DNA from 2 places in the Nocardioides sp. NPDC004968 genome. Region 2 is predicted to be linked to the other one. Evidence: riboswitches for the same ligand, from Rfam matches in the RefSeq annotation. Region 2 holds a riboswitch; the other holds the start of a gene.
The links. A riboswitch is a leader RNA that binds a small molecule or an ion and turns the genes downstream of it on or off. The one in region 2 is predicted to bind cyclic di-AMP.
Positions count from the first base shown of each region.

Region 1: another riboswitch for cyclic di-AMP. It lies ahead of ABZU72_RS09655 (C40 family peptidase); the one in region 2 lies ahead of ABZU72_RS05995 (NlpC/P60 family protein).

Region 1 is NZ_JBEXJF010000006.1:149,497-152,698, reverse strand. It holds gene prfB (peptide chain release factor 2) at 1-333, opposite strand, end outside; gene ABZU72_RS09655 (C40 family peptidase) at 468-1,307, opposite strand; cyclic di-AMP (ydaO/yuaA leader) riboswitch at 1,313-1,484, opposite strand; gene ABZU72_RS09650 (response regulator transcription factor) at 1,698-2,378, opposite strand; gene ligD (non-homologous end-joining DNA ligase) at 2,393-3,202, opposite strand, start outside.
Region 2 is NZ_JBEXJF010000003.1:276,175-279,376, forward strand. It holds gene ABZU72_RS05990 (hypothetical protein) at 1-801, opposite strand, end outside; gene ABZU72_RS05995 (NlpC/P60 family protein) at 840-1,826, opposite strand; cyclic di-AMP (ydaO/yuaA leader) riboswitch at 1,844-2,048, opposite strand; gene ABZU72_RS06000 (hypothetical protein) at 2,145-2,327, opposite strand; gene ABZU72_RS06005 (NYN domain-containing protein) at 2,449-3,202, shown strand, end outside.

The DNA of each region.
Region 1 (3,202 bases), on a different contig from region 2:
GCTCTCGACGGCCTTCTTGACCCGGCCCAGCTCGGCCTCGGACTCGGCGAGCGAGTCTGCGTCGCCCTCCTCCTGGGCCATCTCGACCATCAGGCCGAGGTCCTCGATGCGGGTGCGGAGCTCGGTGAACTTGTTGAGCTCGTTCTGCAGCAGGGAGAGGCGGCCGGTGACGCGGGTGGCGTTGTCCTGATCGTCCCAGAGGTCGGGCGCGGCGACCTGCTCGCCGAGGTCGGCGATCTCCTTGCGCATCGCGTCCAGGTCCAGCACCTGGCCGATGGTCTGCATCGTTGCCTGGAGCTGCTTGATCTCGGTGTCGAATTCGGGGCCTGCCACGTCTTACAGGTTACTTGACGCGTGGTGCCGCACCCGATTCGCCGACCTTCAAATATGCGCTCGCCCTCCGGTACGGGGAACCGGAGGGCGAGCATCAGGGGGATATAGGCCCCGAGACTGGGCTCAAAGGGAGGTCAGGCCTGGTGGGTGGAGCCGGCGAACCAGCCGTCCCAGGCAGCCTCTTCACGAACCGACGCGCCCGGCTTGGGGGCGTGCAGCATGATCGCCTGACCATTCTCCCAGCGCAGGAAGATGCCCACGTGGTAGACCGGGCTGCCCCAGAACATCAGGTCGCCGCGCTGGATCTGGTCGTTCGGGACCGTCGGCAGCGCAGCGGCCTGGTCCCGCGAGACCCGGGGAAGCTCGATGCCGGCGGCGCTGAAGGCGTACTGCGTCAGGCCGGAGCAGTCGAACGAGCTCGGGCCGGTGGCACCCCAGACGTACGGGTCGCCGATCTGCTCCGAGGCGACGCTGATCGCCCGCTCGATCTTGCCTTCCTGGCTCGCGGCGAAGGCCTTCGCCTCAGCCTCGGCCTTCTTCTTCGCCTCCGCGGCCTTCTTGGCGGCGATCGCTGCCTTGCGCTTCGCCTCGGCGGCCTTGCGGGCTGCCTCGGCCTTGCGCTCCTGCACCTCGACAGCCCTCTCGAGCTGCTTGATGTCGGTGAGCATCGCGGTGGGGGTGGCCGAGGCCTCCAGGGTCGGAGCCTCCACCACCTTGGCCGCCTCGACGGTCGACTCGACCGTCGTGGTCTCGTGGGAGGCCGGGGCGGCGTTGGCGGCGGGCACCGCCACCAGGGCACCGGCGGCGATGCCGCTGGCGAGGGTGATGCGGCCGATGAGCTTGCCGTGGCCGCTGAGCGTCGTCCTGAGCTTGTCGAAGGGAGATCCTGCGATCGACCGGGCGATCGAGACGTTCGGCGACCGGAACGGGCGGGGCGCGCCTCGGTGGGCAGGGTTGGATACGGACTTGGACATGCGTGAGTTCCTTCCCACGCCTGCGAGGTGAGCTGTCGGGTTCGGGCTAGAAGGTTGCCCGGCCATCTGCGATGGCTTCACCCCAAGCGACCGTCCGAGTTAGTCGCGTGGAACTTGGGTCCCCCGCTCCTGTCCCATACGTACTGCTGAGTGTGAGGGTAAAGGGGGTTCAGTAGTTGGGGCCGGCGTCCGGAGGGACAGGATTCGGCGTGTACCGGGGCCGGTCGTGCGTTCTGCACGGCTCAACCAAGGTGACATGCGATCTGGAACGGATCCAATCCCGAATGGCCGAATCTGGAGCACAATCCGCGTGTTCACGCGTGACTTTGCCGTCGTTTGTGAAACATCTCACGGACTGAACACGCGTATGACGCCGTGTCGAACTTGCGTTTACTCCGCAGCTTCGAGACGGAAACCGACGCCGCGGACGGCGACGACCTTCTCCTGCACACCGGCCGCCTCGAGCTTCTGGCGCAGGCGTCCGACGGTGACGTCGAGCGTCTTGGTCGAGCCGTACCAGTTCTCGTCCCAGACCTCGGCCATCAGCCGGTCACGGGAGACGACCTTGTCGCGGGAGGCGGCCAGGACGGCCAGCAGCGCGAACTCCTTGCCGGTCAGGGTCACCTCGCGCTCGCCGGCGTAGACCCGGTGGGCAGCCACGTCGATGCGCAGGGCGTCGTCGTCGGCGCCGAGCTCGACCGGACCCGAGCGGCGCAGCAGCGCGCGGACCCGCGCCTGGAGGACGGCCAGCGCGAACGGCTTGGCCAGGTAGTCGTCGGCACCGGCGTCGAGCCCGACGACCAGGTCGATCTCGGCATCACGTGCGGTGAGGATCATGATCCCGCCCTCGTAGCCGTTGTCGCGAGCGGCCTTGCAGACCTCGAGCCCGTCCATGTCCGGAAGGCCCAGGTCGAGCAGCACCAGCTCGGCGTCGTACGGAGGTGCCAGCAGCTCCAGCGCCTTCTTGCCGGAGTCGACCCAGGTGACGTCATAGCCCTCACGCTGGAGCGTGCGCACCAGGGGAGCAGCGATGTCCTCTTGGTCTTCTACGACAAGCACGGAGTTCGACATGAAGAGAACAATAGTTACAGCCCCGTAGGGCTTGTGAAGAGATCCCCCCTTTCAGATAAGCGCGTGATCACATCGTTAGGTCCGAGCTGGTCGATACCGAGGGGATCCTCGGCCCCTTCGGAGACCTCATCCCAGGTCACCGGAGCAGCGACGGTGGGGATCCCTTTGCCTCGCAGCGAGTAGGGACAGATCGTCGTCTTCGATCCCGAGTTCTGCGACCAGTCCAGGAAAACCTTGCCTGACCTGCGACTCTTGGTCATGGTCGCAGTGACCTTGCGCGGGTGGGCCTTCTGGAGGTCCTCGGCGATCTCCTTGGCCAGCGCCGTGGCGACGTCCGGCTCGACGGGCTCCGGCAGGGCGGCGTACAGGTGCACGCCCTTGCTCCCGCTGAGCACCGGAGTCGCGGAGAGGTCACGGGCGCCCAGCGCCTCCCGCACGAGCAGCGCCACCTCGCAGCACTCCTGCAGGCCGGCCGGCTCGCCGGGGTCGAGGTCGATCACGATCCGGTTCGCGCCGGCCGGGGCGCCGTCGCCACCGACCGTCCACTGATGGACGTGCAGCTCCAGCGCGGAGAGGTTCGCGGCCCAGGTGAGGGCGGCGAGGCTGTCGAGGATCGGAAAGGTGAGTGTTCCCTCCCTGTGGTCGGCGGTTCGGGATCCCGTTGTCGGAACGACGACCGTACGGACCCAGCTGGGTGTGCCGGCCGGTGCGTTCTTCTCGAAGAACGACATGTCGCCGACGCCGTGCGGCCAGCGGATCCTCGTCACGGCGCGGTCCTGGAGCTGCGGCAGGAGCGCCGGCGCGACCTGGGCGTAGTAGTTGAG
Region 2 (3,202 bases):
GTGGGTGATGACGATCTGGGCGCCGGGGGCGTCGAGATCGCCGATGACGCCCTGGTTGACCCACACGTGCAGCGGAGTCCCGGCCTTCGTTGACCCGTCGACGGTCGCGGTCACCGCCGCGACGGCGGCGTACGTCCCCGGCTGCGCGCCGAGCGCCGAGTCGAGGCCGTTCGCGGGCACCTCGAGGACCAGGCGCGGGTCCGTCCAGGGGATCACCTTGCGGACCCCGGCGACAGCGGTGGTGGCCAGCTCGGCGTAGCGGTCGGCGACCTCGGCCGACGCCTGGGCGACCACGAGGGTGGAGCCGGTGCGGCGCACCTCGACCGGGCCGCTGAGCCACAGCGGCAGCCGGGTGCCCTGGGCCGCCGAGAACCCGGTGATCGCGCCCTCGGCGTCGAAGCCGACCTTCAGCTCCTCGGTCAGCGCCGGGTCGCCGGGCGTGCGCCACGACATCTCGACGTCGGCCGTCCAGGAGCCGTCCGGCTCCACGTTGCCCGACTCGGCGACGTACCTCGCGGTGACGTCCCCGATGCCGATCGCCCGAGCGTTGCGCACCGCCACCGAGGCGGCGTCCTCTCCCTCGGGCTCCGCCCCGTCACGTACGCCGTCGACCAGCTCCGCCAGCGAGGCCCTGGCGCCTTCGGTGTCGGCGCGCACGACCGGCGCGCTGCTCGGGGTCGGCGCGACGTACTCGCCCCCGCCGGTCAGCCGCCAGCCGACGAACCCGGCGAGCAGCATCACCAGCACGAGCCCGGCCCCGATCAGGGCCGGACGGGAAAGAAGAGAGCCGACCGTTCGCACCTGCGAACGATCGGCCTCTTCGGGGTGCTGGGTCAAGCTCAGCCCGGGCGGACGGCGCCCGTGTAGGGCATCTCGTCCATCGGGGAGACCTTCACACCGGTGCTCGGGTTGGAGGCGTGCACGATCATGCCGTTGCCGATGTAGATGCCGACGTGGCTGATCGGGCTGTAGTAGAAGACCAGGTCACCGGGGGCGAGCTGGTCGCGCGAGACCTGGGGTCCGCTGCTGTACTGCGCCGAGGAGGAGTGCGGGAGCGAGACGCCGGCCTGGCCCCAGGCACCCATGGTGAGGCCCGAGCAGTCCCACGACTCGGTGCCGGTGGCGCCGTAGACGTAGGCGTCGCCGACCTGGGCGAGGGCGTAGTCGACGGCAGCCTTGGCGCGGCCCGAGGGCGGCGGCAGGTTGCCCGGGATGCTGGTGTCGGTGGACTGGAACTCCTCCAGCTCATCGGCCTCCAGCTCGTCGAGCTCGGCCTGGGCCGCCTCGTACTTCTTGTCGATCTCGCTCTTCTTCTGCTGCATGGTCGTCTTGACCTTGGCCATCTGGGACTTGGCATCCTCGGTGGCCTCGCGGCGGACCTGGAGGGCCTCCGCCTCGGTGTTGTACCGGGCGAGCAGGTCGGCCTGCAGCGCGTTGTAGGACGAGACGGTGGAGAGACCGGCGAGGAACTCCTGCGGGTCCTCGGAGGTGATCACCTGGCCGACGGCAGAGACGTCGGAGCCCTCGAACTGCCGCAGCACGGAGTCACGGAGCTCTGCGCGGATCTTGTCGAGCTCCTTGCTCTGACGCTTCTCGTCGGAGCTGAGGTCGTCGAGCTGGTCCTTGAGGTCCTGAAGCCGCAGCTTGGCGTTGCTGTAGTCCTCGTTGGCCGCCTCGGCCTGGGTGTAGAGCTTGTCGACCTTCTTGCGAACGTCGTCGATGTCAGGGTCTGCCTGGGCGGGGGTCGCTGCGGGAATGATCCCGGCGACACCAATGGCGGCGATGCCGGCTGCTCCGGCAATGAGTCGCTTCCGGTCGCGTGTCACGAGCGGACGGTCTCCTTGTGTGTAGTCGTTGACGCCTACCGGGTGAGCTGACGGGTTCAGGCACGACCTGCCTTACCACCGCTCCTCGATCTGGTCTCCCAGATCGCCCTTGCGGCGGATGCACCCCAGGTGATCGCACTCCGTTCTCGCGGCGTACGACCGGTGTGGTTCCCCGGCTCCTGGCCCGCCCCGAAGCGGGCCTGGACTAAGCGCGACACTCGCGTGGGCCGGTTGACCCACTTCCACGAGCGCCAAGTTCCTGCGCACACTAGCCGACGGCATCCCCCACCTGCCAACCACCCACGCCCAAAAGTTCGGCTACATCCCTTCCACCATGCGCAGCGGCGGGACCAGTCCACCCTCGGCCAGCACGTCGAGCGCCCGGCGCTCGTCGTCCTCGATAGTCAGCTCAGGAGGCGGCCCCAGAAGCACGGTGACCACGCAGTCGTGGCACGCCAGTCCCCGCACGAGGCAGGTGTCACAGTCGATTCTCGTCGTCATGTTGTGACGGTCTCACCGAGCACCGACATTTTGCTTTCGTCCGGTTGCGTCCGGCGTGTCACCACCATCGCAGCACGGTATTCGAGGCGGCGATCGCGGACCGGGTCCCTACACTTGGAACATGGAGGTCTCCGCGTACGCGACGCTCCCCGACACGGTCCGGGGGCGCATCGTCGCGCTCACGGCCGGGGTGCTTCCCGACGTGACGCGTCTGCCGCCCGCGCTCAAGCGGATCGCGGATTTCGCGCCCGCCCGGCGGGCCAAGGCCGGCGGCGCGATGATCGCCTCGGTGCTCGAGAGCGACGACGAGGTCCGGGAGAAGGTCGGCAGCCAGCTGCGACCGGCGTACGTCTCCGAGGGCTCCTCCGACGACGTGGTCCTCCCCGAGGATCCGGCCGAGGCGGCCGCGGTCGTCTGGCTCATCCGCCCCGACGGCTGGGAGGTCTCGCTCAAGGAGGCCCTGGACCGGCTGGAGGCCGCCGCGGTGCCGGTGGTCGACGCCGAGGTGGCCCGGCTGCGCGGCAAGCTCGCCGCGGCCGAGGACGAGCTCCGCGAGGTGCGTGCCGACCGCAAGGCCCGCCTCGACGACCTCAAGGCCGACAACACCGCCCTGCGACGCAAGCTCGGCGAGGCCCGGGCAGCCGCCCGCGAGGCCGGCACGGGGCTGGACGAGGCCCTGACCGAGGCCCGCACGGCGCTCGCCCGCGCCGAGGACGAGCTCGCCGCGCGTGACCGCCAGCTGCGCCAGCTCCGCAGCCAGATCGACAAGCTGGAGCGCGAGGCGGCCGCCGAGCGGCGTACGTCCAAGACGGACCGCGAGGACGCCTCGCTGCGCGCCCGGTTCCTGCTCGACACGCTGCTCGACGCGGCCGGTG